Linked DNA regions of Lacibacter sediminis. The protein of the gene in region 2 interacts with the protein of the main gene of each other region in a pairwise test. Links are inferred from orthologs where the notes say so. Each region holds a gene or a part of one and is shown on either strand. Other genes may lie near its edges.

Region 1 (5,222 bases), 1.9 Mb from region 2 along the record:
CCTGTGGTTTCTGGTCAATAACTGTTAGTTTTTCGAGCCATGCTTTCGAAGGTTTACAGAAAGCAGTAATGCAGCCTGTTTGAAACAAAAGAAGCAGCAGTAAGCAACGAAAAATGCGTTTAATTTGTCAGAAAGGAAAACAACCGCTATGCGAATCCTTACAATTTTCTCACTGTTGATCGTTCTGATGTCATCATGCAGTACAGAACCTGCAGCAAATATGCCTTTGGCGGGAACATGGCAATTAGTTGAGATAAAGGATAAGAGTACAGGTGCCACGCTAACTTATCAACCCGGTAATGCCGGAAGGATCAGTCTTTCGTTAAAAGCAGATGGTTCATTTACCGGGAAAACGTTGAAAAATACAATTAGTGGCGGCAGCTACACATTACCTGCAGCTCACCAAGTGAATTTTGGTTTCTTTAATATGACGGAAGTTGCTGAAGATAATTTAGGCTCGGCTTTTTTAACGGTGCTGATGTCATGTAACCTGCAATCGCTTTATCCCTGCAAGCCTTCCGATTACACAATAAGCGGTAAAACAATTTTGATTACTACAGCATTGCGGTATGATATGAAAATGGTAAAACTGTAGAATTTAGTAATCCAGTTCCAATCCCAACCTATCTTTCAGATCTTTTACCAGCGGATATTTCTCAGTCATTCGAATAAATTGCTCCTTCATAGAAAGTGGTCGTTCAACCGGTGTAAGATCTTCCGGTTCTTCAACCAACTGAACAAGAATATTAATGTTGGGGTTTTTAAAAAAGCTTTGCACATGTTGCAGCAATGCTGTTTTCTCCTGCTTCAGAAAACCAAGTTGAATATTGCCATACACCTGAACTTCAAAGTCAAGAGGAGTTTTCATGCGGCATTCCATCATCTCAAATGTAGATACCACCGAATGTTTGGTGGCTGCTTTCAGTTTGAGAATGTATTCCTGCCAGGCTATTTTCAAACCTTCGGGATCAATTTCTTTTTGCTGATTGTTGGGATTATTATTTTCAGCTGCAATTTTTTCACGCAGTTTTGATAAGCCGCCTTTGATACCTGCAGAAGCAGTTTTTGGAACAGCAGTTTGTGCAATTGGATTTTGGACATTGGCTTTTGGTTCTTGCGTCTTGTGCCTTGTGTCTTGTAACTTCTCCAATGGTTCTTCTACAATTAGTTTTGCCCCACTTGTTTCCTGCACCTTGTTCCTTGTGCCTTCAGTTGGTACATGTTCCTTTACTTCAATTGGTTTCAATGCACGAAACTGAACCGCCTTCGTTTTCTCAACTACTTTTTTTTTATCAGTAAGATCGAGTGCCTGTTGCAGGTACGTAAGTTTGATCAAAGCCAGTTCAACATGCAGACGTTTGTTACGTGCCTGTTTGTAGTTGATCTCTGCTTCATTCAACACATTCAATGCGCTGATGATATACGAAGCAGATGTTTTTTTAGCAGCGGAGGTGTATTTTTCTTTAAAGCTTTCTACCACTTCTAAAAGGTTTACCACTTTCTCATCTTTACAAACAAGTAAGTTGCGGAAGAATTCGGCCATGGCATTCAGTACCATATCGCCTTCAAAACCTTTGCGGTTGATATCATCAAACAACAACATGCTTGTAGCAAGGTCCTGTTGTTGCATGGCCTCCAGCAACTTAAAGAAATAATCAGCATCAAGAATATTCAGATGCTCTAATGTATTCTGGTAAGTTAATTCGCCATTGGTAAAGCTCACGATCTTATCCATGATGCTGAGCGCATCACGCATACAACCTTCACTTTTTTGAGCGATCACCTGCAGTGCAGGTTTCTCTGCGTTGATCTCTTCTTTGCCAACAATTTCCTGCAGATGTTCAACGGTATCATTAATGGTGATGCGTTTGAAATCGAAGATCTGGCAACGGCTTAAGATGGTTGGCAGAATTTTATGTTTCTCCGTAGTTGCTAAAATAAAAATGGCATAGGAAGGAGGCTCTTCCAGCGTTTTCAAAAATGCATTGAAGGCACTGGAGCTGAGCATGTGTACCTCATCGATGATATACACTTTGTATTTCCCCATCTGCGGTGCAAAACGCACCTGCTCAATTAAGGAACGGATATCATCCACCGAGTTGTTACTGGCAGCATCGAGTTCATGAATGTTGAGTGATGTTCCTTCGTTAAAGGTTCTGCAGCTCACACAGGTATCGCAAGCCTCACCATTTGGTTGAATATTTTCGCAGTTGATGGTTTTTGCCAGAATACGGGCACAGGTGGTTTTGCCCACACCACGTGGACCGCAAAACAAAAATGCATGCGCCAGCTGGTTGTGGCTGATGGCATTCTTTAATGTAGTGGTGATATGCGATTGGCCCACAACTGTATCAAAAGTCTGGGGTCTGTACTTCCGTGCTGAAACAATGAATTTATCCATAACTGCGGGTGCAATTTAGGGAAAATAAACCCTTTCAGGTTTTCCTGACTGAGAATGCTTTGCTGGAAACTTTATCCGTCCTGCTAAAAAATAAAAATTATTTTACATTCGAACTTTTTACTCCAATCATGCGACAGCTAACTTTACTTTTTGCAACGTTTATTTCTTTGTTATCAAATGCCCAACATACACTTCCCCAAAGGCATCTGCAATTATACGCTGGCCCAAGTTTAAACGGCACAGGAGATGTTATTGGTTTTGCTTATGATTCTGAGTTTGGGAAATATTTCAACAAAAAATCTTCGTGGTTTGTGGGTATTGGTGGTACTATTCATGATAAGCAATGGCCAATTTTTTATACCGATCAACAAGGAAATGAAGTTGATGCTTCTGTAAGGGGGACTATTGCGGGGGTTCAAATTGCAGGCCTTTACGGATACAGCATTGTTAGAAGTGAGGTACATGAATTGTTACTAAAGATTGGGCCAATTTTAAGATACCAATCGACCTCTTATTGGGATGAACTCGGCGTGTATCCTCCTGCAGGAACGGGTTTTCCCATTCCACTTGTATCTTTTTTTAATACATCCCCCCAACGAACGCTAGCAATAGGAGGTAATGTAGGTTTTGTATACAACTATACTATCTCAAAAAAAATTTCCATCGGTGTTTTGGCAGAGTTGCAACTTGATACGAACGGAGATACAATTTCACAATGTTTATTGAGTGTTGGACGAAGGTTTTAATCCCTATTTAATACTCTCCACCCGCTCCACCGCCTCCAAAACTACCACCGCCAAATTTAGTGGCATCAGAAGACTTTGCTTCTTGTCCCAGGGTTTCAACAATGACTAAAGATTCGATCAGCGACTTTTCATCTTTTTGATCACCCTTCTGTTCTGTATAAACAAAACCAAACCTCGGTTGCCTGAGGTAATTGATCAGCACATATGAAAGAATAAGCAGAATGGCTCCGGCAATTGTCATTGCTATTTCTAATGGAAGAACAGAATGATAATATCGAATCGTAAAGATCATGGCCGCAATCAGCAGCACACCGATCCTTAAAAAGATAACATCTTTCTTTAGTAATCCTCTGATAATATAAAGAATGGGAATAAGAACAGTCAATACCCAAAACAACCACCCGAAAGGTAAAGAACCATCACTGGTTAAATGAAACATTGCATTGTTTACTTCCCGCACCACATAATAATTTCCTGCCGCATAAAAACTGAGCAGACTGAAGATGATGATCAGGGTAAAGCAATGCTTATAATTTTTCAGGGTTTCTTTCTTTTCGAGCCGTATCATTAAAAAATAAACCGCTGCAGATGCGGCCATCAGCACAAACGGTATAATGGCCTTGGAAATTCCAAGGTGATCGGTAAAGAGAAAAAAGATAATGGCCAATAAGCTAAGAAACGCAATAACACCCATGATCCTGTCGGCAAACCGGAGTGAACAATAGAATGAAATGAGGAACGTAAGGATACAATTCGTTAATGCACCTGAATCAATGATAACAATCAGGCTTCCCAATAGCATACCGGCAGAATTCCACAACAGTGCATCATCCACACCCGAGTTGTAATGGTTATTTTTCTCAATCATGAATTCCAATGCTGCATAGGTAAGCAATGAAAAAAACAGCAAGAGAATTTTCATTGCATCTTCAATAGAGCTCATAAAGATCAATGAAAAAAGACTGAAGGAAAACGAAACGACGATTCCGGTTAATATGAATAGCCCGATGCGGATGAAAAAATTGGGTGTGTAAAAATGAACCGGGTATTTTGCTTTGATCTGTTGCAATTCATCTGCACTGATCAGCTTGCTTTCGAAAGCTGATGTTGATTGCTGTTGCACCTCCTTATTATGCAGCGATGTTTTGTTATAGGCGATCATGCTGCTTTTATTTTACGGTTAGAACTGATGAGGAAGAAAACAAGACCGATTCCTGAAGCAATAAAATACATTAATCCAAGATAGATGGATGTCATTCCAAAATTTCTCATTGAATCTAGCAGTTGAATAACCACGTAGCCCATACCGATATAAGTGTAAAGTGTGGTAATCACTAAAAAATAAAATGATTTGTTCAGTATCGATCTTGTATAAAAAAAGTATGCCAATGCGATCAATAACAGAAACCAAAGCAGGTAAAGAACATCGAAGTGGAACATTGCAGCAAGACAGGAAATAAAAAGAAGATGGGTTCCAAAATTGCTGTACGTAAATTCAAAATGAGGTTTAAATGCTTTCATTTTTGAGATAACAGCTAAAGCAATCAAAAAGGCTCCCAGAAACAAAGCCGTATAGATGATGGTACTGCTGTTAAAATCATTTGCCTTCAATAATTGGGAAGGCGTAACGGTTATTCCTATCCATGCTGCTAAGTTGGTAATAGCCAAACTGAGTATACCGAGGTGATCAAAATAGTAAGCTGAAAAGAATAGAACCAGCATTGGTATAAGAGTAGCCAGTCCGTATCTCGTTCCAAACACATTGTATTGAAATTGCAGGTAAGCAATAAAGCTCATGAAGGTTAAGCAGGCAAGTAGCAGCACGTAATCAAAATATACATTGGGCGATTCTACTTTGGATGTTGCAAACGGAAGTTTTGTGTTTATACAATAGAAAAAAGCAGACGCACAAATCAAAGCGATGAACACAAGGATAGCCTGGTGACCAATACTGTCAATGTTTTTATAAATGAGGATGCCGAGTCCACCGCTTAAAAGCAATACGCCGAGGTATAAAAGGATTTTAATATCCCAATGAAGCGAAATAAGTTTTTTGTCTGAATCTTTCTTGATTT
Region 2 (8,827 bases):
TTGCCTAATACATGTTCCACTTCAGGTACAGTGCGAATCAATTTGTCCTGCACCTGCAACAATCGCTTTGCTTCTGAGTTGGAAACATCGGGCAATGTTACCGGCATGAATAGTAATGAGCCCTCATCTAAAGGCGGCATGAATTCAGAACCCAATCTTGTCATCATGATAATGCCAACAGCCAATGCAATGAGATTGACAGCAATGGTTGTTTTACGCCATTTTAAACAGAATTTTAAAACGGGTGTATAGATTTTTTCTAATGTTCTGGTAATTGGATTGGCGCTTTCGGGTTTTAATCTGCCTTTCAAGAAAAAAGAGATCAGCACAGGCATTAATGTAATAGCGAGTACAGCATCGATCAGCAGGATAAATGTTTTAGTCCATGCTAATGGATGAAAGAGTTTGCCTTCCATACCGGTTAATAAAAACACAGGAAGAAATGATGTCACCACAATAATGGTTGAATAAAAAACACCCGGCCCAACCTGTTTCGACGAACGTTCGATGATCTCCATCTTTTCAGCCGCCGTTAATGGATCTTTTTCCCGTTTAAACCACTTTGCCATATTTACGCTTTATCGGTTGATGAAAGTTTTTCTGTTTGTGCTTCGCTGATATGCCTGTATGCATTTTCCACCATCACAATGCCGTCATCCACCACCACGCCAATGGCCAATGCAATACCTGTGAGCGACATGATATTCGATGAGATGCCAAACATTTCAAGGAAAATAAAACCTGCTGCAACTGAAATAGGTAATTGTATAAGGATGATGAGAGCACTTCTCCAATGAAAAAGAAACAGCAGTACAACTATTGATACAGCGATGATCTCTTCGATCAATGTTCCTTTTACTGATTCAACTGCTTCCTGAATCAATGTACTCCTGTCGTAAGAAGTTTTGAAACTTACACCTTCGGGTAATCCCTTTTCCACTTCTTTCATTTTTTCTTTGATGGCTGCAATTACTTTGTTGGCGTTTTCATTGTAGCGCATTACCACAATGCCACCAACCACTTCGCCTTTTCCATCCATATCAAAAATGCCGAGACGCAAATCACCACCCATCTGTACTGAGCCAATATCTTTTACACGAACAGGAATGCCATTGTAATTGGCTAATGCAATGTTTTCTACATCTGTTTTGTTTTTCATATAACCGAGACCACGAATGATGTAAGCCATGTCGGCCATTTCAAATTTTCGTCCGCCCACATCATTGTTGTTGCTCTTCACTTTGTTCATGACATCCATCAGGGAGATGTTGTAGAACTGCAGTTTCACCGGATCGATTACGAGTTGATATTGTTTTTCAAATCCACCAAACGATGCTACCTCAGCAACGCCGGGTACAGTTTGTAAAGCGAATTTGATATACCAATCCTGTAATGCACGTTGTTCACCCAGATCCATCTTTGGTGCATCCAGATGATACCAGTAAATATGACCAACACCTGTGCCATCAGGACCCAGCGAAGGCGTTACACCTTGCGGCAATAAACGTTGAGCAAAATTCAAACGTTCCAACACTCTTGTTCTCGCCCAATAGATATCAACGTTGTCTTCAAAAATCACATACACAAAACTCATCCCGAACATGGAAGAGCCACGGATGTTTTTGATTTTTGGAATTCCCTGCAGATTACTTACTAATGGATACGTTACCTGGTCTTCGATCACCTGCGGGCTACGACCCATCCATTCCGTAAAAACGATCACCTGGTTTTCGCTCAAATCAGGAATAGCATCGATCGGGTTTTTGTTAATGGAGTAAATGCCGTAAGCAAACAGGCCTGCTGCCACCAGCAATACAACAAGCCTGTTTCGCAAGGCCAGCTCAATTAATTTTCGAACCATATTTCTTATTTTTTGTATCCGGCTGAAGTAATGCTATTCAACATTTGTTGCGTCGCACTCTTCAACATTCTGTTCTTTTTTGAACTGATCAATGCTTATGATCTTTCTTCTTCAGATCCATTCCGCATTTGCTGCATTTACCGGGCTTGTTACTTTTAACATCAGCATGCATAGGACATACATAAGTTTTTGCCACTTCTGTTTTTGTTTTCTCTTTTGATTTCACCAGGTCCATTCCGCATTTGCTGCACTTGCCGGGTTTGTCACTTGTAACTTCAGGATGCATGGGGCAGCTGTAAGTTTTCATGACCTCGGTTTTCATTTGTTCTTTTTTCGACATGTTCAGGTCCATACCGCATTTACTGCATTTGCCGGGCTTGTCGCTTGTAACATCTGCATGCATGGGACAGCTGTACGTTTTTGTTACATCTTTCTTCATCTGTTCTTTTTTAGAAAGCTCCAGTTTCATGCCGCAAACCGGACAGTTGCCTGGTTTTTTTGCAGCAACAGAATCATGCATTGGGCAGGTGTATAATGTAGGGTGAGGCCCTTTATCTTTCTTGCCTGCTTTTTCCTGGGCAACTATGTTTACAGAAACGATGGTAAATACTGCCATCAACAGTAATTGAAACGTTTTCATGTTGTTGTTTTTTAAAGTGAAGAATAGAAGCGGTATATATGCAAATACCAATAGCCCGGCAACATGATTGCCCGGCTTATACAAACGAAAAGAATTAAATACGGAATGTGCAGTTGCGGATATAAGCAGCTAATTGCGGACTTCGTGGAGGTGCGTTGCTTAGAGGGAATTGTTCTGTTACAGAAGGAATGACAACGAGGTTGTAAACAGGATGCGATACAGGTATAGCTGTTGCTAATGAAAGTGTAAGTTCAAATGCGGCTGCAGTTTTCTGATCTTTTTCAATTTTTAATTGCTTTTGTTCATCTTTACAGCAGCCGTTCTTGCCCTTACCATCTTTTTCCATCCCGCAATTGTTGCAGGTGTTCTTCTCATCATTGTGGCCAATACTCCAGTCCACCAGTTTATCCATGCAATAATGCATTTGCAACGTGGCTCCGCTGGAGGTGCTGATGTAGAGAAAAGATAATATGGCTACTACGAGCTTTTTCATCTGAAATGCTAAATTACCAACATTTCTTGCGAATCGGTATGAAAATGTACTGACAATAGTCAGTTGGCTTGAATTTTAGAGTTTACTTGTATTAATTTTTACACTGATTATGCATGCACGACAGTTACATTCAATTCGGGTTTATCCAGCAGGAATGCGGCCATCTCATCATTCATTTCAAAGCCTTTCTCTACCGTGTACATGCCCACTTTCCAGTTATCCTTTGGCTCGTATAAATTGAATTTCAGATTGCTCTTGCCGGGATTTTTCTTTACGTTCTTCTCCATAAAGCTTACCATCTCTTCGGTGAGGAAACGTGGTTCAATATCAACAATGAGTTGTTTGGTCATGGTACGTTTTACTGTTTCAAGCAACAGCACCTGGTTGATCTTGAATTCAAAGTCATCGTCTTTGTTCCAGCGTGTTTTAAATACACCTGTCACAAACACAACTGCACCGGGAGTGAAATGATCTTTGAACTTGACGAAGTCTTCACCAAATAAGGCGAACTCTGTATTGCCGGTGTAATCTTCAATCATACAAATGCCAAACTGCTTTCCTGTTTTGGTTACACGTTGGTTATGTGAAGTAACGAGGCCAGCTAAACGAAATGTCTGGAATGGATTTGCATGTAACAGAATGGCTTCTTTAAATTCATTAAAATCACTAAGCGGTGTGATCTTGTAATGTTGCATTTCAAATTTGAAATGATCTAATGGATGTCCGCTGATAAAAATGCCCGTGATCTCTTTTTCATGATCCAGTTTTTCTGTTAATGTCCACTCTTCACAGTTTACAATTTTTGGTGTAGGAATTTCCATCATCATACTTTCACCAAACAAGGTGTTGGTATTGCTTTGCACATTCGCCTGGAAACGGTTGCCGAAGTTGATGATACGTTCCAATGTGTTTACTGTATCACCCGGCATCACATGAAAGTATTGTGCACGATGATATTCTTTGAAGCAATCGAATGCGCCGCCGTACACCAGACTCTCCAGTGATTTTTTATTAACCGTACGTTGGTTGACACGCTTGATAAAATCAAACACATCTTTATATGGTCCTTTCTTTTCACGTTCTTCAATAATACTGTCAATGGCTGCTTCGCCTACGCCTTTTAATCCACCTAATCCAAAACGGATCTCACCGGCTTTGTTCACTGCAAAACCATTTTGTGATTCATTGATATCAGGGCCAAGTACTTTAATGCCCATGCGTTTACACTCTTCCATAAAGAAGGTGATCTTTTCAATGGCACCGGCGTTGTTCAACACCGCACTCATGTATTCGCCGGGATAGTGTGCTTTTAAATAAGCTGTTTGATAAGCTACAAACGCATAACAGGTAGAATGCGATTTATTGAAAGCGTATTGTGCAAACGCTTCCCAATCGGTCCATATTTTTTCCAGTTTATCTGCTGGATGCCCTTTTGCAGTAGCACCATCAATAAACTGTTTTTTCATTTTATCCAGTACTGCTTTTTGCTTTTTACCCATTGCTTTACGCAGTACGTCGGCATCACCTTTACTAAAGCCACCTAATTTTTGTGCAAGCAACATCACCTGTTCCTGGTAGACAGTAATACCATAAGTTTCATTAAGGTATTCTTCCATTTCAGCAAGATCATAGCTGATCGCTTCCTTTCCATGTTTACGATCAATAAAGTTGGGGATGTAGGCAATAGGGCCGGGACGATACAAGGCATTCATCGCAATCAAATCACCAAACTGATCGGGCTTTAACTCACGCAGGTACTTTTGCATACCCACACTTTCAAACTGGAACGTACCAATGGTAGAGCCATGTTGATACAGTTCAAATGTTTTCGTATCATCCAATGGAATATTGTCGATTTCTATTTCTACTCCATGATTTTGTTTGATGAGCTGCAAGGCATTTTTCAAAATGCTCAATGTTTTCAAACCAAGAAAGTCCATCTTGATAACACCTGCATCTTCAATTACACTTCCTTCAATTTGTGTTAACCAGAGTTCAGATTCTTTCGAAGTACAAACAGGGATTAAATCTGTGAGATCTCTTGGTGCAATGATGATACCTGCTGCGTGAATACCTGTGTTTCGAACAGACCCTTCTAAAATTTCTGCTTCATGCAAAATTCTCGAAGGCAAATCATCGCCGGCATAAACCTGCCTGATCTTTTTCACCATTTCCAACTCATCAGGACCAAAGGCTTCCTTCTCTGCTAAACTTTTTTCGCCGGTGAACGGTGCATGTAACACTCTCTTCAACGAAACACCTGGACGTTCGGGAACCAGCTTCGATAAAGCACGGCTCTCAGCCAATGGCAGATCCATTACACGGGCAACATCGGCAATACTACTCTTCGCTGCCATGGTGCCATAAGTGATGATCTGCGCCACCTGCGCTTTACCATATTTATCAACGACGTAATCAATTACTTTTTGTCTTCCTTCGTCATCAAAGTCCGTATCAATATCCGGCATTGATTTACGATCAGGATTCAAGAAACGCTCAAACAGTAGATTGTATTTAATAGGGTCGATGTTCGTGATGCCGATACAATAAGCCACCACACTTCCTGCAGCTGAACCACGACCAGGCCCAACAAACACACCCATATCACGACCGGCTTTAATGAAATCACTAACGATCAAAAAGTAACCGGCAAAGCCCATTGTTTTAATGGTGAACAATTCAAAGTCTATACGTTCTCTTGTGGTTTCTTCTATTTCATGATAACGTTCTTTTGCACCGATATAAGTAAGATGTTTCAGAAACTCCCATTGATTCAGGTTGGCATCATCATGCACCTGGAATTCTTTTGGAATAGGGAAGGCCGGAAGCAGAATATCTTTCTTCAGATTAAGTACTTCGATCTTATCAACGATCTCATTGGTATTGTCGATGGCTTCGGGCACATCTTCAAATACCTTTTTCATTTCTGCAGTAGTCTTGAAATAAAATTGATCATTGGGAAACGCAAAGCGTTTGTTCTTCACATTCACATCATCATCAGAAAATTCACGCAGGGCAGGAGTGCTTTGTTTTTCGCCGGTGTTGATACACAACAAAATATCATGCGCATTGAAATCGGTTTGATCCACATAATGCGAATCGTTACTTGCAATAACTTTTACATCATACTTCTTTGCAAACTTCAACAGCACCGCATTCACTTTATCCTGCTCGGTCATGCCGTGGCGCTGTATTTCTACATAATAATCTTTCTGGAAAATATTCAGCCACCACTTGAATTCGTTCTCTGCATCTTCTTCACTTTTATTCAGGATCATTTGTGGCACCATGGCACCAAGACAACAGGTGGTTGCAATTAATCCTTCGTGGTATTTATGAATGAGTTCTTTATCAATACGTGGATACTTGCTGTACATGCCTTCTATAAAACCAAGCGATGTAAGTTTTACAAGATTTTTATAGCCCTGTTCATTCTTAGCCAGCAATACCTGGTGATAACGATGATCCCGCTGTTCTTTGCTGAAGGTTTTTATATGCCTGTTTTCGGTTAAATAAAATTCGCAACCAACAACGGGTTTTACTTTCAAAGAACCATCTTCATTTTTATGCTTGTAAGCTTCGGCCACAAACTGGAAGGCTCCAAACATATTACCATGATCGGTGATGGCCAACGCCGGCATACCATCAGTAATGGCTTTATTGTATAATGAACCGATGGAAGCGGCTCCATCGAGCAGAGAATATTGCGTGTGAACGTGTAAATGGGAAAATTTAGTCATAGTCAGGCGTCAAATTTCGTTGTTCTCAATCGAAAAAAAGCGAATAAGAAATCCACAAAATGAACGTTTTAGATAAAACAACGGGTGAAAATTTGTCAGCAATCCCTCAATAGCTATCTTTAACGGATAGACGATTTGGCTCGTTTCTTGATGAAAAGGGGCTGCGTCGCTACTTTTGCGCCGTTGGATAAATTCAATACCATGATTAGACATTTGCTTACATATCTGTCTGCCATATTACTGCTCACCAGTTGCAGTACGGTAAAGAATGCGTTTCAGCCGAAACAGTCTTCAACCGCATCCGCAACAGTTGAAGAAAAAAATGAAGTGCGACCTGAATACAAACGTGTACGCACAAGTTCTTCTACATCAACTCCGCAATCAAGTATTTTTCAAACAAAGGATGTTGCTTCTTACAGCTCATCACTCGAATTATTTTCGCTCTCACAGTTCAAATATGCCATCCGTTTAGATGTGCCGGTTGAAACAATCCAGAACAAATCATTATACGAGTTGATCGATAACTGGTGGGGTACGCCTTACCGTTTAGGCGGCACTACACAGAAAGGGATCGACTGTTCTGCTTTTGTACAAACATTGATGATGGGTGTTTTTGCTATGCAGTTACCACGCACGGCCCGTGAACAGAAAGAGATGGCTTCGTGGATACCAATGGATGATCTGAAGGAAGGTGATCTGATATTCTTCAATACACGTGGTGGTGTGTCGCATGTAGGCGTGTACCTGCATAACAATAAGTTTGTGCATGCATCCACATCGGGTGGGGTTATGATCAGCGATCTGAATGAAACCTACTGGAGCCGGAAGTTGCTGGGAGCAGGGCGGGTATTACAAAATAGTTCACCCAAACCATAAACATTATCTTTGTAACGAACCTGGCTTCAACTTGACTTGAAGCCTTTTTTATTTGAACAAATAGATATTCCATATTTAAATACAGGTTGATGAAATTTCACAGACTGTTGGAAATATGGCATACCTCGCCCAGATTTAATATATGTTGACGAAACGCATTATTCCCTGTTTAGATATTAAAGATGGCCGCACGGTAAAGGGCACCAACTTTGTTGACCTGCGTGATGCCGGCGATCCTGTTGAACTGGGTGCCTTGTACGCCCAACAGGGTGCAGATGAACTGGTGTTTCTTGATATCACCGCTACAGTTGAGAAACGCAAAACCTTAAGCGAATTGGTAAAGCGTATTGCACGTCATGTGAACATCCCATTTACAGTTGGCGGTGGCATCAGCACTGTGGAAGATATGAGCGTACTGCTCAATTCCGGTGCTGATAAAGTGAGTGTAAATACAGCGGCTTTTAAAAATCCTCAACTCATCAATGATATTGCATTGGCTGCAGGCAGTCAATGTTGTGTACTGGCAATCGATACCAAGAAAGAGGAAGACGGCGAATGGTATGTGTACCTGAATGGTGGCAGAACCAAAACCGAGATGAAATGTATTGATTGGGCCAGGCAGGGTGTTGATCTGGGTGCAGGTGAAATTCTGCTCACCAGTATGAACAACGATGGCACCAAGCAGGGTTTTGCATTGGATATTACTAAGAAACTGTCGGTTGAGTTACCAATTCCGGTAATTGCCAGCGGTGGTGCCGGAACAATGCAGCATTTTGCAGATGTTTTTGAACTGGCTTACGCTGATGCAGGATTAGCTGCAAGTATTTTTCATTTTAAAGAAATTGAAATTGCTGACCTGAAAACATACTTGAAGGAGAGAAATGTTGCGGTAAGGATTTAGCTTTGCGGAGCAAGACAATAGAGATACAGATAACACGGGTAAATGCGGATTAAACGGATTTGATTTAGATCAGTAATATCTTTTCAATCGGCGCTATTAGTGTTTCAATCAAATAAATAATAAAAATCAACACGTTGAAACCAGATTTTTCGAAATACCACGATGGACTGTTACCGGCCATCATCCAGGATTATAAAACCAGTAAAGTATTGATGCTTGGTTTTATGAATAACGAAGCATTTATTAAAACCGAAGAAAGCGGCAAGGTGACATTTTATAGCCGCAGTAAGCAACGACTTTGGACAAAGGGCGAAGA
Region 3 (5,098 bases), 640 kb from region 2 along the record:
TTGTTTTAAGTTGATGGTAAACGTACCTACCTGTTGCAATGGTTGTGAAAAAGTAACAATGATGTCTGATGTTAAACCATTCGTATTGCAGTTACCACGTGCACCCGTTATTGCAACAGGATAAGTTCCATTAATTGCGAAATCAGATCCCGAAGGTTCAATTGAATTACAACGGATCAATTTCTTAAATACAAAACGAACGCTGTTTGGCGAACAGGCCAATGGTACAATGCTATCGAATGGCGTTGGCTGTAATGGAAGCACAGTAAAGTTTACTGCATCTGTAGTTGGAATAGCACGGTCGCACAAATCAAGAATTGTATTTCCATCAGTGCCATTCTTAAGTTGCAATGAATAACTGCCGGGAGGTAAAGGTTGTGACAACGTGATCACAACAGAATCTGTTTCAAAACTGCTGTTACAGCCAATCGGTCGCATGTTGGTTGCTGTAATATTTCCGGGAAACGTAAGAACGTCACTTCCATTTGCGGCAATGCTTGCGCATTTCATTTTCTTATTCAATTTTAATCTCAATTCATCGCCACCACAATTCGTTCTTACTTCCTGCATCAATGGAGCTTTAGGATCAGTAATAACTGCGGTACCTCCGCCAAATGATAATTTATATCCCTGTTGTGAGTTAGAAAAATTGCTGATCATCAGAATGTAAGTATGACCTGCAACAAGGTTTGGTAGTTTGCTGAATTTGGGAGGATTATTATTGTTGAATGATCCGCACTCAAACAACTTCGCTGCTCCTGCATTGGTTCCTGTTTGTCCTTTTAGTCCTGACCAGTTTGCTGCAATTGCTGCTGATGTGTTATTATAAACAGTTGAAGGATCAATTCCTGTTATATCCCATATCTGCCAGTCGTAATCATCATTAGCACTTATTGGATCAATTAAAAATCCAAGTGTTCCTGATGTAAAACAAGTAAACCTGTACCAAAATGGGTTTACATCATAATAAGTATTTTCTGAACCACACCCGGGAACAATTATTTGCCTGTTTTGGCAACTGGGTACATTGGCTTGTGAAAAAACGCTGGTACCGCAAACAGGAAATGCAGTTGCAGGCGTTTGGCCAAGCGTGGTACACTGTGCCTGTGTATTGCCTGCACTTGCTATTAATAGAATAACAACAGCGAGATATTTACTAACGATAAATGATAAGTGTTTTTTCAACTAACAGATTTTTACTTACAAACGCAATTTAAATCTAATAACCACTAGACAATTACCGCCTGTAAAACGTTGCGCACAAAAAACCCCGGCATGATAGCCAGGGTTCAAAAATTCTATAAAGAATGCATTAAGCAATCTCAACATCAGCACCTGCATCTTTCAGTTTAGCTGCAATTTCATCAGCTTCTGCTTTAGATACACCCTCTTTAACTGGCTTAGGGGCGCCATCAACGAGGTCTTTTGCTTCTTTAAGACCAAGACCAGTTAAGTCTTTAACGATCTTAACAACGTTCAATTTAGAAGCACCACCGCTCTTCAAGATTACATTGAATGAAGTTTTTTCTTCTACAGCAGCAGCACCTTCGCCACCACCTGCAGCAACTACAACTGCAGCAGCAGCTGGTTCAATACCGTATTCTGCTTTCAGAACGTCTGCTAATTCCTGTACTTCTTTAACTGTTAAGCTTACTAATGATTCAGCTAATACTTTAATGTCTGCCATTTTGTTTTAATTTTTACCGTCTTCACTGCTATTAGTTTGCTCCGACGGCGGTTTAAAAAAATTTGCCTTTAATTAATACCCTCAGGCCTGGGCTTTTTTTATGTTTGATGAAGATTTGTTACAATCTTCTCTTACATCGAATTACTCTGCAGGAGCAGCTTCAGCAGCTGTTTGTCCTTTTGTTTCAGCGTTATGCAGCAAGGCAGCAATAACACGCTTTGCAGGCGACTGCAGCAAGCCAATAACTTCGCCGATAAGCTCGTTCTTTGTCTTGATCTGCGTCAACGCTTTCAATTGATTATCGCCACTGTAAATATCGCCATTAATGAAAGCAGCTTTCAACTCTGGTTTTTCACCATTGTTTGCTTTGCGGAATGAGCTGATGATCAAAGCCGGTTCTTTTGGATTTTCAGAGAACAACAGAGCTGTTACATTATTCAGTGCATCAAATACACCTGTGTAACGTTCTGCATCAATTGATTCCAATGCTTTTTTAATAAGGGTGTTTTTTGCAACCTTCATTTCAACATTCTTGTCGAAACATGCACGGCGCAATTTACCAACCTGCTCTACACTCAAAGACTCAGTATTTGTAATGTAGAAGTTATTGTATTGACTGAACTTGCCTTTCAGCACTTCAATCACTTCATTCTTTTGTTCTTTTGTCATGATTTTAGTTTTTATAACCCTGAAAGGATTAGTTCATGAATGATTTAGTGTCAACAGAAACACCAGGACTCATGGTGCTTGCCATGTAAATGCTCTTCAGGTAAGTTCCTTTTGCAGTAGAAGGTTTTGCCTTTACAATTGCATTTAAGAACTCAGTGATATTTTCTGCAATTTTCTCAGGAGCAAAACTGATACGTCCAACAGAAGCATGAACGATACCTGCTTTATCAACCTTGAATGCGATCTTACCACCTTTTACTTCATTTACTGCAGCAGCAACGTCATTTGTTACTGTTCCTGTTTTAGGGTTTGGCATCAGGTTACGTGGACCTAACACTTTACCTAACTTACCGATCTTAGGCATTACAGCAGGAGTTGCAACGATAACGTCAACATCAGTCCAGCCACCTTCGATCTTAGCAATAAATTCATCTAAACCAACAAAATCAGCACCCGCAGCTTTTGCATCGGCTTCTTTATCAGGAGTACAGAGAACGAGAACTCTTTTTGTTTTACCTGTACCGTGTGGTAAGGTTACAGTACCACGAATAGCCTGGTCAGCTTTCTTAGGATCAACACCTAAGCGAACGTGAACATCAACAGAGCTATCGAACTTGGTACAGTTAATTTCTTTTACGAGTGTAGAAGCTTCTTTCAGGGAATAAATTTTGTTATTATCCACCTTGGCTTCTGCTACTTTTCTTTTCTTAGTCAAAGACATGTTTCAAAAATTTGAGGTGAATAATTAATTTTCCCAGGGAGCTTTACCATCAACAGTAAGGCCAAGACTGCGGGCTGTTCCTGCAACCATGCTCATAGCACTATTCAGTGTAAAGCAGTTGAGGTCAGGCATTTTGTCTTTAGCAATTTCTTCAACCTGTGCCCATGTTACTTTACCAACCTTTGCACGGTTAGGTTCTTTAGAACCTTTCTGAAGTTTTGCTGCTTCCAATAATTGAACAGATGCTGGTGCAGTTTTGATAACGAAGTCGAAAGACTTGTCGGAGTAAACAGTGATCAAAACAGGTACTACTTTACCCATTTTGTCTTGAGTTCTTGCATTGAACTGCTTGCAGAACTCCATGATGTTAAGACCCTTTGAACCGAGGGCCGGACCTACAGGAGGCGCAGGGTTTGCCTGTCCGCCTTTTACCTGTAGCTTCACAAATCCTGTGATTTCTTTTGCCATTGTAAAAGTTTTTTTGGTGATAGCGTCACTCACTTTTGTGAACAACTCCCAAACAAATAAATTCCTATAAAGAACTTTTTGGGATGGCAAAGGTAAGGCTCATTTCCTTACCGGCAAAGGTTTTCAGCAAGTATTTTGTGTTCCGAAATACCAATCAAAAACGACTGTTTCAGTTTTGTTTTTATCTTTTTTCAATGCATGCTTCATCTACTCATTTAAAAAAAAGAGATTTTATTTTTTACTGACTGCATAATTTGATTTAATTTTTCAACTCAATTCTAAAAAACTCCAAAAACAACTTTAAAAATCAATCACATGGCAAAAGCAAAAAAGAAAGCTGCCAAGGCTGCCAAGAAACCAGTAAAAAAGGTGGCAAAAAAGAAAGTAGCGAAGAAAGCTGCTCCAAAGAAAAAAGTAGCAAAAAAGGCTAAGAAAGCTGCCCCTAAAAAGAAGGCTGCTAAGAAAGCCGTTAAAAAAGCTGCGAAAAAAGCCATCAAGAAAGTGGTGAAAAAAGCTGCTAAGAAAAAGGTTGCTAAAAAAGCTCCAGCCAAGAAAAAAGTTGCTGCTAAAAAACCAGCTGCAAAGAAGCCGGCTCCAAAAAAAGCAGCGCCTAATAAAGTAGCGAAGAAAGCTGCTCCAAAGAAAAAAGCAACTCCTAAGCCAAAAGCAGCACCAGCTCCTGCTGAAGCTCCGGCACCAGCTCCTGTTCAGGCCGAACTTCCTTTAGCTGAAGCAACACCAGTAGTTGAAACGCCAACTACTGACGAAGCACAATCATAAGCTGATGTTACAAGAAATAAAAAGTCCCCACTCATTTGAGATGGGGACTTTCTTTTATCATTAAGTAAGCTTATGAAAGCTTTTCAACCTGCATATAATTCAATTCAACCGGTGTAGCACGACCGAATACTTTTACTGCTACTTTCAGTTTCTTCTTCTCGTCATTTACTTCTTCAATTACGCCATTAAAGTCGTTGAATGGTCCATCAATGATCTTGATCGTTTCGCCCACAATAAACGGCTCGCTCATCGTCATACCACTTGCATCAGCCATTTCATCCACCTTGCCAAGCATTTTATTTACTTCTGCTTTACGTAAAGCAATTGGATTTTCTTTACCAAGAAAGTGAATAACGTTGCTGGTATTAGCGATGGTTTCACGAATATCATCCCCCATCTTTCCGTTTTCAACTTCAATCATTACATAACCAGGATAGAAGTTACGCTCACGCACAACCTTCTTACCATTGGCTACTTTGTACACTTTTTCAACCGGAAGAAATACCTGCTTAACGATATTGTCCCAACCGTTGCGTGAAATTTCTTTATCAAGATATTCCTTCACCTTCTTCTCTTTGCCGCTTACGACACGAAGCACATACCACTTACTGGTTTCCACATTGGCAGTTTCAGACATATGTTACTTTTTGAAGAATGAATAAAAGGCTTGAAGACCGCTGGCAATTCCCAGATCCATTAGCCACACGATAGCAGTAATGATGAGTGTAGCAATCAGCACAATCATAGTCGATTGCTGAAGCTGTTGCCAGGTT

Evidence for each region. The genes of interacting proteins can lie anywhere in the genome.
Region 1: the proteins of dnaE (region 2) and H4075_RS17070 interact in binary tests that used the Escherichia coli proteins (3 or more experiments, as listed by UniProt). The link is inferred for Lacibacter sediminis from one-to-one orthologs.
Region 3: the proteins of dnaE (region 2) and rplL interact in binary tests that used the Escherichia coli proteins (3 or more experiments, as listed by UniProt). The link is inferred for Lacibacter sediminis from one-to-one orthologs.

The regions. Positions count from the first base shown.
Region 1 is NZ_CP060007.1:4,021,119-4,026,340, reverse strand. The notes cover bases 1-2,886. They hold H4075_RS17070 (DNA polymerase III subunit gamma/tau), read right to left. Parts: upstream 2,402-2,886; coding sequence 599-2,401; downstream 1-598. Other genes in these bases: H4075_RS17065 (hypothetical protein), read left to right, coding at 2,410-2,886; H4075_RS17075 (hypothetical protein), read left to right, coding at 149-595. In the rest of the region: more of H4075_RS17065, read left to right, coding at 2,887-3,147; H4075_RS17060 (hypothetical protein), read right to left, coding at 3,155-4,309; H4075_RS17055 (DUF2157 domain-containing protein), read right to left, coding at 4,306-5,222. UniProt on the Escherichia coli protein: Part of the beta sliding clamp loading complex, which hydrolyzes ATP to load the beta clamp onto primed DNA to form the DNA replication pre-initiation complex.
Region 2 is NZ_CP060007.1:2,115,560-2,124,386, forward strand. What follows is about bases 2,902-7,056. They hold dnaE (DNA polymerase III subunit alpha), read right to left. Parts: upstream 6,735-7,056; coding sequence 3,102-6,734; downstream 2,902-3,101. Other genes in these bases: H4075_RS09035 (HYC_CC_PP family protein), read right to left, coding at 2,902-2,994; H4075_RS09045 (C40 family peptidase), read left to right, coding at 6,936-7,056. Also shown: H4075_RS09020 (efflux RND transporter permease subunit), read right to left, coding at 1-569; H4075_RS09025 (efflux RND transporter permease subunit), read right to left, coding at 572-1,861; H4075_RS21675 (heavy metal-binding domain-containing protein), read right to left, coding at 1,950-2,501; more of H4075_RS09035, read right to left, coding at 2,596-2,901; more of H4075_RS09045, read left to right, coding at 7,057-7,610; imidazole glycerol phosphate synthase subunit HisF, read left to right, coding at 7,753-8,511; bifunctional phosphoribosyl-AMP cyclohydrolase/phosphoribosyl-ATP diphosphatase HisIE, read left to right, coding at 8,646-8,827. UniProt on the Escherichia coli protein: DNA polymerase III is a complex, multichain enzyme responsible for most of the replicative synthesis in bacteria. This DNA polymerase also exhibits 3' to 5' exonuclease activity. The alpha chain is the DNA polymerase catalytic subunit.
Region 3 is NZ_CP060007.1:1,480,638-1,485,735, reverse strand. The notes cover bases 1-2,762. They hold rplL (50S ribosomal protein L7/L12), read right to left. Parts: upstream 1,688-2,762; coding sequence 1,313-1,687; downstream 1-1,312. Other genes in these bases: rplA (50S ribosomal protein L1), read right to left, coding at 2,385-2,762; rplJ (50S ribosomal protein L10), read right to left, coding at 1,829-2,356; H4075_RS06470 (T9SS type B sorting domain-containing protein), read right to left, coding at 1-1,185. Also shown: more of rplA, read right to left, coding at 2,763-3,077; rplK (50S ribosomal protein L11), read right to left, coding at 3,102-3,545; H4075_RS06445 (hypothetical protein), read left to right, coding at 3,861-4,325; transcription termination/antitermination protein NusG, read right to left, coding at 4,396-4,962; preprotein translocase subunit SecE, read right to left, coding at 4,966-5,098. UniProt on the Escherichia coli protein: The binding site for several of the GTPase factors involved in protein synthesis (IF-2, EF-Tu, EF-G and RF3). Is thus essential for accurate translation.